Cupriavidus necator N-1: one gene and its partner. Each later gene encodes a partner of the first gene's protein in a complex. Links are inferred from orthologs where the notes say so. Each region holds a gene or a part of one and is shown on either strand. Other genes may lie near its edges. The genes, in order: groL and metK.

Region 1 (6,533 bases):
ACCTTGCGCTCCTGCTTGGCAGCGCCGACGTCCTGCTTGTACTCGCCCTTGGCCGCCTTCTTCTTGGCCTTGTACTCGGCCGAGGCCTTCTGGCGTGCCTCTCGGCGCTCGACCAGTGGATCCTTGGGTGGTTGAACCTGGGTCATGCCAGGCGATGCGCTTTGGGAGCCTGCCGCGGCGGCAGGGACGGCTGGGGTTGCCGGGGTGGCCGGCATGCCCTCGGCGGCCGGAGTTGCCGGCGTGGCCGGGCTGGCCGGTGTCTGGGCAATCGCCGTGGCGCAAGTGAGGCCTGCCAGTCCTGCGGCAATCGCGCCGACGATCTTGGGAAGGCGAGCGGGCTGTTTCAGATCCATGGAGAACCTCCGGAGTCGTTGTCCGAGACGCCGGCGACGGATGCGCCGGCGCGGCGTAGGCCGCACATCCCTGCCGAAACGGGAATGCAACGGTGCCCTCAGTCTAGGCAGCGAGGCGGTGTTGCGCTGTCGGGCAAGCGCCGAAGCGGGGGCGGAATACTCCTACAAGCGCGCAGTGACGAAGATGTTGCGCACTTGCGACAGCGGAGCCAACGCCGCACGCCATCCGTCGCCACGGTTCGCGCTCGGCGATGTCGCCTTGCGCCAGTACGATGGCTGGCCCAGCGCCATCGCGCTTCAGGTGGGCGTAGCGGTCTGGTTTGCAAGGTAGTGGTCGACCGCAAGATCCATGCTTTGGAACAAGCGCTCGCGCCCGAGTGTGTCCCCAAGGGACGACCGCCGAACCATCTCCAGCACATTGGGATTCAGTTCCACCAGCCAGAGCATCACGCCGCCTTCGCGCATCTTCTTTTCGGCTTCCGTTAGCATCCGCAGCGCCGTGTACTCGAGGTCAAAGACGCCGACAAGGTCGAGCACCACCACCCGGGGATTCGCTGCAGCAATGATGGGCCGCATCTTGTGCCCGATGTGTCTCGCATTGGCGAAGTAAACGCGGCCCTCCGGCCTCAGCATCACCATGCCGGGATAGGTCACGTCGGCGGGATGCTCGGCGGACTGCGGCCGGAATACATTGGTGCCGGGCTTGCGTGCCAGGACATAGACTGGCGGATCGGAAGTCTGGTAGGCCAGCGCCAGCAGCGAAACAATGATGGCGGCGGCAATGCCGTTCAACGTCCCTAGCAGCACGACGCCGGCACAGGCTACCACTGCCCAGAGGAACTCCGTGCGCCGGATGCCAAGGATGGCGCGAAACTCCGCCGGCTGGATCAGTCCCACCGAATAGGCGATGACCACTGCCGCCAGCGCGGCCTCCGGCATCAGGCCGATCAGCGGTGCCAGCACCAGCATCGCGCCCAGCGCGACGGCCGCGGTGATCAGTCCCGCCAGCTGCGATCTGGCGCCGCAGCGGCGGTTCACCGCGGTCTGCGTGGTTCCGCCGCCGGCAGCCATCGCGCCGAGGAATGCGCCACCCAGGCAGGCGAACCCCGTGGCCAGCAGCTCGCGGTTCGGGTCCGGCGCGGGTTCGCCGCTCTGCACGAAGGCGCGTCCGGCTGCGATGGTTTCCGTAAAGCTCATCAGGGCAATGCCCATGGCCGGCACCAGGAGCTGCATAATCAGATCGGGATCCGGCAGCGTGAGGGGCGGCAGGCCAGTCGGGACATGGCCAACGGTTTCAACGCCATGGGACTGCAACCCGAGCAGGCCGACTGCCGCAATCCCGATCCCCACCGCGATCAGCGGTGCCGGCGCGCGCGGCACCAGGCGTTCCATGCCGATCAGCAGCGCCAGGACCGTGACCCCAACGGCCATGGTTGCCAGCGAAGCGTGGGGAACGCCCTGGACCATGGCTGCGAGGTTGTGGAAAAACGCGCCCTTCTGGAAATGGATGCCGAGCAGCTTCGGAAGCTGGTCCACCACGATCACCAGCCCGATCCCGGCCTTGAAGCCGACCAGGACGGGCTCGGAGATGAAATCGGCAACAAAGCCCAGGCGCAGCAAGCGCGCGGCGACCAGGATGATGCCCACGAGGCAGGTGAGCGTGGCCGAAGCCGTCAGCAAGCTCGCGGTACCGCCTGCCGTCGTCGTATCGCTAAGCGCGGCTGCTGCCAGGATCGCCAGCGTGGTCGTGGTGCTGACGCTGAGCGGGCGCGAGGTTCCCAGCATGGCGTAGATCAGCATCGGCGCGAATACCGTATAGAGTCCGACCTCGACCGGCAGGCCCGCGATGGTGGCGTAGGCGAGAGCCTTTGGGATGACGACTGCCGCAACGGTCAGCCCGGCCATGACATCGGGCTTCAGCCAGTCGCGGTGGTAGTGACGCAGCCACTCGGGCCACGGCAATGCAAGCACGCCGGCCGAGTTGCGCAAGGTGCGGCAGGGATCGCCACCGGCGCGGTTGCGGCGACGGGAGTGGGATTCCACGTTCATGGAGGGTGATCCGGGCGGCGGGCTTGATGTTTGTCGTTGTCGTGCGGCGACCCATGTACAGTTTGGTCGAAATTACACGGAGCGGCAAATGCACATTAAGTGGCTAAAGCTCCTCTTTCAGGAGTTCTCCAAGGCCATATCCCACGAGAATTTCACGTCCGAGGGAAAACCCGTATTAAGTCCCTGTCTTGAAATGACCATACCCCGTCCCTATAATTAGCACTCGCCGGGGGTGAGTGCTAACAGCATGAAAGCGCCCCTTGCGGCACCTGAACATTTCAGACGGCCGTCGCCTCGGTAGCCGGCCGATTTGTGATTAAAAACTCACTTTGCATCTAGGAGTCCGTATGAATCTGCGTCCTTTGCACGACCGCGTGATCGTGAAGCGTCTGGACAACGAAACCAAGACCGCGTCCGGTATCGTGATTCCCGACAACGCTGCCGAGAAGCCCGATCAAGGCGAAGTACTGGCAATCGGTCCTGGCAAGAAGGATGACAAGGGCAACAACATCGCCCTCGACGTCAAGGTCGGCGACCGCGTGCTGTTCGGCAAGTACGCCGGCCAGGCAGTGAAGGTGGAAGGCCAGGAACTGCTGGTCATGCGCGAAGAAGACATCATGGCCGTGGTGAACAAGTAATTCACCGACTGACCGCCACCCGTACAGATTTCAGGAGATTCAAGAATGGCAGCTAAAGACGTAGTGTTCGGCGACGCCGCACGTGCCAAGATGGTCGAAGGCGTGAACATCCTCGCCAACGCAGTCAAGGTGACCCTGGGCCCGAAGGGCCGCAATGTGGTGCTGGAGCGCAGCTTCGGCGGCCCGACCGTGACCAAGGACGGCGTGTCCGTGGCCAAGGAAATCGAGCTGAAGGACAAGCTGCAGAACATGGGCGCCCAGATGGTCAAGGAAGTCGCTTCCAAGACCAGCGACAACGCCGGTGACGGTACCACCACCGCAACCGTGCTGGCCCAGTCGATCGTGCGCGAAGGCATGAAGTTCGTTGCCGCCGGCATGAACCCGATGGACCTGAAGCGCGGCATCGACAAGGCTGTTGCCGCCGCCGTGGAAGAGCTGAAGAAGGTCAGCAAGCCCACCACCACCAGCAAGGAAATCGCCCAGGTTGGCGCGATCTCGGCCAACAGCGACACCTCGATCGGTGAGCGCATTGCCGAAGCCATGGACAAGGTCGGCAAGGAAGGCGTGATCACGGTTGAAGACGGCAAGTCGCTGGCCGACGAGCTGGAAGTCGTGGAAGGCATGCAGTTCGACCGCGGCTACCTGTCGCCGTACTTCATCAACAACCCGGAAAAGCAGGTTGTCCAGCTGGACAACCCGTTCGTGCTGCTGTTCGACAAGAAGGTCTCGAACATCCGCGACCTGCTGCCGGTGCTGGAGCAAGTGGCCAAGGCCGGCCGCCCGCTGCTGATCATCGCTGAAGACGTCGAGGGCGAAGCCCTGGCGACCCTGGTGGTGAACAACATCCGTGGCATCCTGAAGACCGCCGCCGTCAAGGCCCCGGGCTTCGGCGACCGCCGCAAGGCCATGCTGGAAGACATCGCCATCCTGACCGGCGGCACCGTCATCGCTGAAGAAATCGGCCTGACGCTGGAAAAGGCTGGCCTGAACGACCTGGGCCAGGCCAAGCGCATCGAGATCGGCAAGGAAAACACCATCATCATCGACGGCGCCGGCGACGCAGGTGCGATCGAAGGCCGCGTCAAGCAAATCCGCGCCCAGATCGAAGAAGCGACCTCGGACTACGACCGTGAGAAGCTGCAAGAGCGCGTGGCCAAGCTGGCCGGCGGTGTTGCCGTGATCAAGGTTGGCGCTGCCACCGAAGTCGAAATGAAGGAAAAGAAGGCCCGCGTGGAAGACGCCCTGCACGCCACCCGCGCTGCGGTGGAAGAAGGCATCGTCCCCGGCGGTGGTGTGGCCCTGCTGCGTGCCCGCGCTGCGATCTCGGCACTGACCGGCGAAAACGCCGACCAGAACGCCGGTATCAAGATCGTGCTGCGTGCCATGGAAGAGCCGCTGCGCCAGATCGTGCTGAACGCCGGTGAAGAAGCTTCGGTGGTCGTTGCCAAGGTTATCGAAGGCAAGGGCAACTACGGCTACAACGCGGCTTCGGGCGAGTACGGCGACCTGGTGGAAATGGGCGTGCTGGACCCGACCAAGGTCACCCGCACCGCACTGCAGAACGCCGCTTCGGTGGCTTCGCTGATGCTGACCACGGACTGCGCAGTTGCCGAATCGCCGAAGGAAGAGTCGGCTCCGGCAATGCCGGGCGGCATGGGCGGCATGGGCGGCATGGAAGGCATGATGTAAATCATTGCCGACCGACTGCCCTCACGGGCAGGCTGTCTTGAAAAACCCCCGCGGGCGCGAGCCCGCGGGGGTTTTTCTTTGGGGCGCCGCAGCGGTCTCGCGCTCGAGCCGCCAGGTCAGACCTCGACCACGCAGCACCAGTCGAAGCGCTTGTTTTCCAGCTCGCCGGTGCGGCGGCTGACGTAGCCGCGGGGGTTGCAGACCACGCGCGAATCGTCGATGCAGTAGTCGAAGCTGGTGTGGGTATGTCCGTGGATCCACAGGTCCGCCTTTGCTACCAGGTCGGGCCGGCGCGACAGGAAGCCGCCGGAGACCAGGTCGTGCGAGTAGCGCGGGTCCAGGCTGCCCAGGTCAGGGCCGTGGTGCGTAACCACCACGGTCTTGCCATCGTAGGGCAGCGCCAGCTGCGCCGCCAGCCAGGCCGACGCGGCCTGGTGGCGCGCCAGCGCGTCCTGGGGTGTGAAATGGCGCGCACGGCCGTCGTCGCCGTGGAGTTCGATCAGCCGGTGGTCCAGCATCACCGCCGCGCAAGCCTGCATCGCGTCATCGCGCCGGTCAGTCCCGAACAGGGTGTAGTCAGTCCACCAGGTGGTGCCGATGATGCGTACCCGTCCGTGGGCGCCGTTGAATTCGGCCACTGTGCCATTGAGCACCTGTATGCCTGGGTGCGCCTCGGTGGCTTCGGCCATCAGGCGATCCACGGTATCGAAGTTGCTTTCGTAGTATTCGTGATTGCCGGGCACGTAGACCACCGGCTGGCTGAAGGTGCGCGCGGCCCAGTCGATGCCGTCGCGCCCGTTGGCGATGTCGCCGGCCAGCACCACGACGTCGGCATCGCAGGCGGGCACGGCCTGCGGCATGTTGTGCTCGATGTGGAGGTCGCTCAGGATGCGTAGCTTCATGGAGACTCCGGAGGCGCATGGGGCTCGCTGCATGGGCCGCTACGGCGGCGGGCGGTTGCCTGCATTCTTAAGAAGCCAGCCCGTCTGGTCAAGTCCCGCGGATCCCGCCGAAAAGCAAAAAAGCCCGGAACCAGGTCCGGGCAAGTGACTGTCTAGCCGGCATTGCACCGGGAGACAGCCGGGGGAAACGATCGCGGTTTCCCGGAAGTATTACCCTCCTTGTCCGGCCATGGTCGGCAGGAGAACGCGATAGATCTGGATAAAGGCTGGCCCGAGCAGCACCAGCAGCAGCGACGGGAAGATGGTGAAGATCAGCGGGAACAGCAGCTTGAGCGCGATCTTGGCGGCTTGCTCCTCGGCCCGCATGCGGCGCTTGGTGCGCAGCATGTCGGACAACACGCGCAGGGACTCGCCCAGGCTGGTGCCGAAGCGGTCGGCCTGGATCAGCATGGAGGCGAACTTGTCCACGTCGTCCACGCCGGTGCGCAGCGACAGGTTCGACAGCGCCTTTTCCTTTGAGAAGCCCGAGCGCAGCTCCAGCAGCATCAGCTGGAGCTCATCGGCCAGCACGGGGCAGCGCAGCGCCAGCTCGTCGGCCACACGCATCAATGCCGCATCGAGCCCGAGGCCGGCTTCCACGCAGACGGTCAGCAGGTCGATCACGTCCGGGAACTCTTCAAACACCGTACGCTGGCGTTGCGCGACCTTGCGTGCGAGAACGACGTTGGGCAGGTAGTAGCCGATTGCACCAAGTACTGCCAACAACGCGAACATGATGTTCCGGTCTTGCAGCCCCGACTGGCCGGCGGCTGCCAGCAGCCCGATCATCGGCAGGGCGACGGCCAGAGCGGTCTTGGCCGCAAAGTACAGCGGTGCGGCACTGGCATTGCGCCAGCCGGCGT
Region 2 (6,564 bases), 510 kb from region 1 along the record:
CGCGCAACTGGTGCCGCAGCACTTTGCGCCGGACGAGATCGTGGTGGTCAACGGCGATGCCGAGGTGGCGAGCGCCTTTACCGCGCTGCCCTTCGACCACCTGCTGTTCACCGGCTCGACCGCGGTCGGCCACCATGTGATGCGCGCGGCGGCCGCCAACCTGACCCCGGTGACGCTGGAACTCGGCGGCAAATCGCCGGCGATTATCGGCGCCGGCGCCGACCTGCCACGTGCGGTGGAGCGCATCCTGGTGGGCAAGCTGATGAACGCGGGCCAGACCTGCATCGCGCCAGACTACGTGCTGGTGCCGGAAGACCTGCGCGAGCAGCTGGTAGAAGCGGCACGCCAGTGCGTGGGCCGGCTCTATCCGGACTTGGCGCGCAACGTGGACTACACCAGCATCATCAGCCCGCGCCACTTCGCGCGCCTGGCGGCGCTGGTGGATGAAGCCTCGGCGCAAGGCGCGACCGTGGTGCCGCTGTCCGATGCGCAGCCGGACGCGCAGGCGCGGCGCCTGCCGCCGGTGCTGCTGCTGGATGTGCCCGAAGGCATCACGGCGATGCGCGAGGAGATCTTCGGGCCGGTGCTGCCCGTGGTGACGTACCGCACCCTGGACGAGGCGGTGGACTACATCAATGCGCGCCCGCGACCGCTGGCGTTGTACCTGTTCGAGCGCGACCGCGGCGCCATCGGCCATGTGATGAAGCAGACCGTTGCCGGCGGCGTCACGGTCAACGACACGCTGTTCCATATCGCCCAGGACGGCCTGCCCTTCGGCGGGGTCGGCGCCAGCGGCATGGGCGCCTATCACGGCCAAGCGGGCTTCGACACCTTCTCCAAGGTGAAGCCGGTGTTCCACCAGGCCGGCCTGAACGGCGCCGGCCTGCTCAAGCCGCCTTACGGCAAGACCTTCGAAACCATGTTGCGCCTGCTTTTGCGTTGATCAGGACACCAGCATCGGCCGCCCGAGCATGCGCGACAGCACCGCCTCGGGCGAGTGGGTGTGGTCGGAAATCGCCTGCGGCGCCAGGTAGATGGTCTGCTCCATCATCGCCCGTCCGCGCATGGCCGCATGCAGCAGCTGGTCGCTGAAGACGATCCAGGTGGAACCCGGCGGGAAGTGGAATTCCTGCTGCGGCACCTTGGCCTGGTAATCCAGGTCGGCCTTGGCCAGGTCATGCAGCTGCAGCATGCGGTGGTCGTATTCCGAGCGCTTGCGCTTGGTGATATGCAGCAGCTTCATCAGCGCCGCCTGCCCGGGCCACATGCCATGGGTCTTGGGCACGAACTTCTGCGCAAAATCGCCGAACGGCTCGCCCACGCGCCACACGCGCGCCGCAGCCGGGTCGATATTGTGGAACACTCGCAACAGGCGCTTGCCCAGCATCGGGTTGGACGGGAACGAGTCCACGTGCAGGCGGGTGTCGTCCTTGCGCCAGCTGACCGGGCGCCCGGCGATCTCGCTGGGCCGCAGCGAGGTGCCGGCGCGCGTCATGTGCGGGATGTATTCCGGGAACAGCGTGCGCACCAGCAATTCGCTGTTGTCGGCGTAGCGGCGGATCAGCGTGTACAGGTCCGCCAGGTCCTGCGGGCTGCCCTGGGCACCGCGCACTGCGGTGTCGTCGGCGCGCAGGTTGATGTTCTTGGACTTGCCGTCGGAATAGCGGCTGTCCAGGAAGCGCTCTTCGCCCGGCTGGAAACGGAAATTCAGGTTCGGGAAGTACAGCACGGCGCCCTGCTCCAGCTCGCGGCGCAGCGTGGCGCGTTCTTCGGCCGTGACCTGCGGCGCCCAGTCGGTATATGGCTGCGGGCGGATCAGGTTGAGCTGGCCGGCGGCGGCGGGCGGCTGGGTTGAAGTCGAGGGGGCAAGGACAGGCGCTTCGGACATGGCATCCTCTGGAAACGGTCACCAGTGTTTGGGGTCGGCCGCCGGCGTGGCGGCTTGGGATGGCGGGATTTTACTCCCTGCTGCATGCGGTGGCGCCGGCGTCACGCGGCGACTGGACCAGGATCAAGTCCGCGCAAAAAAACCCCGCGGGCCCTTGCGGGCCGGCGGGGCTTGCCGTCAGTGCTGCTGACGCGGGTGGCGCTTACAGGCCAGCCGCGGCGCGCAGCGCAGCCGCCTTGTCGGTGGCTTCCCACGAGAATTCCGGCTCTTCACGGCCGAAGTGGCCGTAGGCGGCGGTCTTCTCGTAGATGGGGCGCAGCAGGTCCAGCATCTGCACGATGCCCTTCGGGCGCAGGTCAAAATGCTCCTGCACCAGTTCGGCGATCTTGGCGTCGGGGATCTTGCCGGTGCCTTCGGTGTAGACCGTCACGTTGATCGGGCGGGCCACGCCGATGGCATAGCTGACCTGCACCTGGCACTGGCGCGCCAGGCCCGAGGCCACCACGTTCTTGGCCACGTAGCGCGCGGCGTAGGCGGCCGAGCGGTCGACCTTGGACGGGTCCTTGCCCGAGAACGCGCCACCGCCGTGGGGCGAGGCGCCGCCGTAGGTATCGACGATGATCTTGCGCCCGGTCAGGCCGCAGTCGCCCTGCGGGCCGCCGATCACGAAGCGCCCGGTCGGGTTCACCAGGTACTTGGTTTCCTTGAGCATCTCGGCCGGCAGCACCGGCTTGATGATTTCCTCGATCACCGCTTCGCGGATCTGGGCCTGGGTGATGTCCGGCGAATGCTGGGTCGACAGCACCACGGTATCCACGCTGTGCGGCTTGCCGTCGACGTAGCGCACCGTGACCTGCGACTTGGCGTCCGGGCGCAGCCAGGGCAGGCGGCCGTCGCGGCGCAGCAGCGACTGGCGCTCGACCAGGCGGTGGGCGTAGTAGATCGGGAACGGCATCAGTTCCGGGGTCTCGTCGCAGGCGTAGCCGAACATCAGGCCCTGGTCGCCGGCACCCTGGTTCAGGTAGTCGTCGGAAGCGCGGTCAACGCCCTGGGCGATGTCGGGCGATTGCTTGTCATAGGCGACCAGCACCGCGCAGCCCTTGTAGTCGATCCCGTACTCGGTATTGTCGTAGCCGATGCGCTTGATGGTGTCGCGCGCGATCTGGATATAGTCGACGTTGGCGGTCGTGGTGATTTCCCCAGCCAGCACCACCAGACCGGTGTTGCAAAGCGTCTCAGCTGCCACACGCGCGTACTTGTCCTGGGCCAGGATGGCGTCCAGGACGGCGTCGGAAATCTGGTCGGCGACCTTGTCGGGATGGCCTTCGGAGACGGATTCCGAAGTAAAAAGGAAGTCGTTTGCCACGAACTTATTCTCCAGGTTGGCTATTGCGTGCCAGCCCGTGCGGTTCATGGCGGCGACGCTTTAGCGGTATTTCAAGCAGCCCGGTCAGAGCCGCATCGCCCCGCAAGTTGTCAGTTAACTCGGCGATACACGCTATTATACGCGCCTGCCGGGCTCGTTGCAGCGCGCCAACGGTACAGCACGGCACCCGGCCAACCTGCCGGGGCACCGTGCCCATATGAATCCCGATGACGGCACGCTGCGCGCGGAACTGAATACCGCCATAGAAAAAACGCTGCCTGTTCGCCTGTTCCCCGGCACAGACCCGCAGCAGACCTGCTTTTCGCGCCTGATGACCTTTTTATTCTGGCTGATCTCCCGTTTTCCCCTGCGGCTGCTGCAAGCCGCGGGCGGCGCGCTCGGACTACTGAGCGCGCGCCTGCCCGGCCGCTACGGCCGGCGCCTGCGGGAGAACTTCCGCCAGGCGTTTCCCGACGCCACCGAGGCGATGATCGACGAAGCGGCCCGTTCGGCCGGACGCATGATCATCGAGATGCCCTACTTCTGGAGCCGCAGCAAGATCGGCGCGAAGCTGTATGGCTTTGACGACTACCTGTGGCCCGAGCTGGGCAAGCTGCAGGCGCGCGGCAAGGGCATCATCATCCTGACCCCGCACCTGGGCTGCTTTGAAGTGCTGCCGCAGTCCCACGCGCTGCAGCGCCCGGTCACCGCACTGTTCAAGCCGCCGCACCAGCCCTGGCTGCGCGACTGGATCGAAAAAATGCGCACCCGCCCCGACATGCACATGGCGCCGGCCACGCCGCGCGGGGTGCGCATGCTGGTCAAGGCACTCAAGCGCGGCCAGGCGGTGGGCATCCTGCCCGACCAGGTGCCCAGTGGCGGCGAGGGCAACTGGGCGCCGTTCTTCGGCAAGCCCGCCTATACGATGGCGCTGGTGCACCGGCTGCAGCAGCTGACCGGCGCGCCGGTAGTGGCGGTCTTTGCCGAGCGCCTGCCGCGCGGCGCCGGCTATCGCGGCCACCTGCGCGTGATCAACGACGGCGGCATGTTGCCGGACGATCCTGCCGCAGCAGCAGCGGTCATCAACCGGACCATCGAGGAACTGGTACGCCTGTGCCCCACGCAGTACCTGTGGGCTTACAACCGCTACAAGCAACCCGCCGGAGCGGGCACCCCGGACGCGCCGGACACCCCGGGCAACGACACCGAGCCGGCCGCTGATCAATCGATTTCATGAGCCGTGTGTTCACGTGGCTTGGCATCGGCTTGCTGACGGTGCTGGGCAAGCTGCCATATCCGTTCGTCGCGCGCTTCGGCGAGGCGCTGGGAAGCCTGCTCTACCTGGTGCCGAGCGAGCGGCGCCGTGTGGTACAGGCCAACCTGCGCCTGTGTTTCCCGGACCGGACCGAGGCCGAAATCGACGAGCTGTCGCGCCAGAGCTTCCGCATCCTGTTCCGCAGCTTTGCCGAGCGCGGCATCTTCTGGACCGGCAGCGAAGCGCAGATGCGCCGCTGGGTGCAGATCGACGACCAGGCCGACCTGGTGGCGCTGGATGGCACCCCGCATATCCTGGTCACGCTGCACCTGTCAGGCGTGGAAGCCGGCGCGATCCGGCTCACCATCAACCTGCGCGAGCATCTCGGCCGCTCCGGCGCGTCGCTCTATACCAGGCAGAAGAACGACCTGTTCGACCACTTCCTGAAGCACGCGCGCGGGCGCTTCGGCGCCAACATGATCTCGCGCAACGACAGCGCGCGCGACATCCTGCGCTGTCTGAAGAAAGGCGAGGCGCTGCAGCTGATCGCTGACATGGATTTCGGCGAGCGCGACTCGGAGTTCGTGCCGTTCTTCGGCGTGCAGGCGCTGACACTGACCTCGGTGTCGCGGCTGGCACGCCTGACCGGGGCCAAGGTGGTGCCGATCTACACCGAGATGCTGCCTGACTACCAGGGCTATGTGCTGCGCATCCTGCCGCCCTGGGAAGACTACCCCGGCGCAAGCGTCACCGACGACACGCGCCGCATGAACGCCTTCTTCGAGGACTGCATCCGCCCGCGCGTGCCGGAGTACTACTGGGTGCACAAGCGCTTCAAGCATCGCCTGCCGGGCGAGCCCGAGATTTACTGAGCGCGCCGGCACGTCCGGCGCCGCGCAGCTACAATCCCCACCATGAAACTCCAGTTCACCAAGATGCACGGCGCGGGCAACGACTTTGTCGTGCTCGACGGCATCCACCAGCAGATCGACCTGACTCCGGCGCAATGGCGTGCGCTGGCCAGCCGGCATTTCGGCGTGGGCGCGGACCAGATCCTGATCGTTGAAAAGCCGTCCCGCCCCGATGTCGACTTCCGCTACCGCATCGTCAATGCCGATGGCAGCGAGGTGGAGCACTGCGGCAACGGCGCGCGCTGCTTTGTGCGCTTTGTCACCGACAAGGGCATGACCGACAAGCGCTCGGTGCGCGTCGAGGTGATGAACGGCGTCATTACCCTGACGCTGCAGGACGACGGCCAGGTCACGGTGGACATGGGTGCGCCCGAACTGGAACCGGCGCGCGTGCCGTTCCGTGCCGAAGGCCTGCCCACCCGCGCGGAAGGCGCGGACACGCTGTACGGGCTGGAGGTCAACGGCCGCACCGAATGGATCTCGGCGGTATCGATGGGCAATCCGCACGCGGTGCAGGTGGTGGACAACGTGGAGAACTTCCCGGTGCTGCAGGACGGCCCGGTGGTGGAGCACCATGCCGCCTTCCCCAACCGCGTCAATGCCGGCTTCATGCAGGTGCAGGACCGCCACACCATCCGGCTGCGTGTCTACGAGCGCGGTGCCGGCGAGACCCTGGCTTGCGGCACCGGTGCCTGCGCGGCCGTGGTGGCCGGCATCCGGCGCGGCCTGCTGGACTCACCGGTGCGGGTGCATACCCATGGCGGCGAACTGACCATTGCCTGGGACGGCGGTGCGGAACCGGTGCGCATGACCGGCCCGGCCACCACCGTGTTTGAAGGCAGCATTGACCTAGCAGCCCTGCCGGCCTGACCATAGGGGCTGTGCGCCCCTTTCCACACGCCCCGCATTCCTTGTCGCGGAGCCCCGGCGGGGGGCGCCCATTCCCTTGATCTTACTGGTCAGACCGATGGAGCGCCCATGCCGCTGGACGATTTCCGCATCACCTCGGGCAAGCGTTTTCGCCTTGCCGACTTCGACCCGGGCAGCAAGCCGCTGTCGTGCGGCAAGAAAGAGGAAGACCTTGCCCGCATCATCGAGCTGAGCAACGCCCTCGACGCGCAGCAGGACATCTTCTACGCCGAGC

The links.
Region 2: the proteins of groL (region 1) and metK are in contact, whole or in part, in a cryo-EM structure (PDB 8P4O), measured with the Escherichia coli proteins. The link is inferred for Cupriavidus necator N-1 from one-to-one orthologs.

Annotation. Positions count from the first base shown.
Region 1 is NC_015726.1:718,713-725,245, forward strand. Bases 2,576-5,407 are described here. They hold groL (chaperonin GroEL), read left to right. Parts: upstream 2,576-3,085; coding sequence 3,086-4,729; downstream 4,730-5,407. Other genes in these bases: groES (co-chaperone GroES), read left to right, coding at 2,750-3,040; CNE_RS03470 (metallophosphoesterase), read right to left, coding at 4,846-5,407. Also shown: CNE_RS03450 (hypothetical protein), read right to left, coding at 1-353; CNE_RS03455 (SulP family inorganic anion transporter), read right to left, coding at 651-2,402; more of CNE_RS03470, read right to left, coding at 5,408-5,631; CNE_RS03475 (type II secretion system F family protein), read right to left, coding at 5,842-6,533.
Region 2 is NC_015726.1:212,682-219,245, reverse strand. Bases 1,173-4,035 are described here. They hold metK (methionine adenosyltransferase), read right to left. Parts: upstream 3,255-4,035; coding sequence 2,091-3,254; downstream 1,173-2,090. Other genes in these bases: CNE_RS01080 (lysophospholipid acyltransferase family protein), read left to right, coding at 3,586-4,035; CNE_RS01090 (Kdo hydroxylase family protein), read right to left, coding at 1,173-1,888. In the rest of the region: CNE_RS01095 (coniferyl aldehyde dehydrogenase), read left to right, coding at 1-943; more of CNE_RS01090, read right to left, coding at 944-1,172; more of CNE_RS01080, read left to right, coding at 4,036-4,491; CNE_RS01075 (lipid A biosynthesis lauroyl acyltransferase), read left to right, coding at 4,488-5,381; dapF (diaminopimelate epimerase), read left to right, coding at 5,424-6,290; CNE_RS01065 (polyphosphate kinase 2 family protein), read left to right, coding at 6,399-6,564. UniProt on the Escherichia coli protein: Catalyzes the formation of S-adenosylmethionine (AdoMet) from methionine and ATP.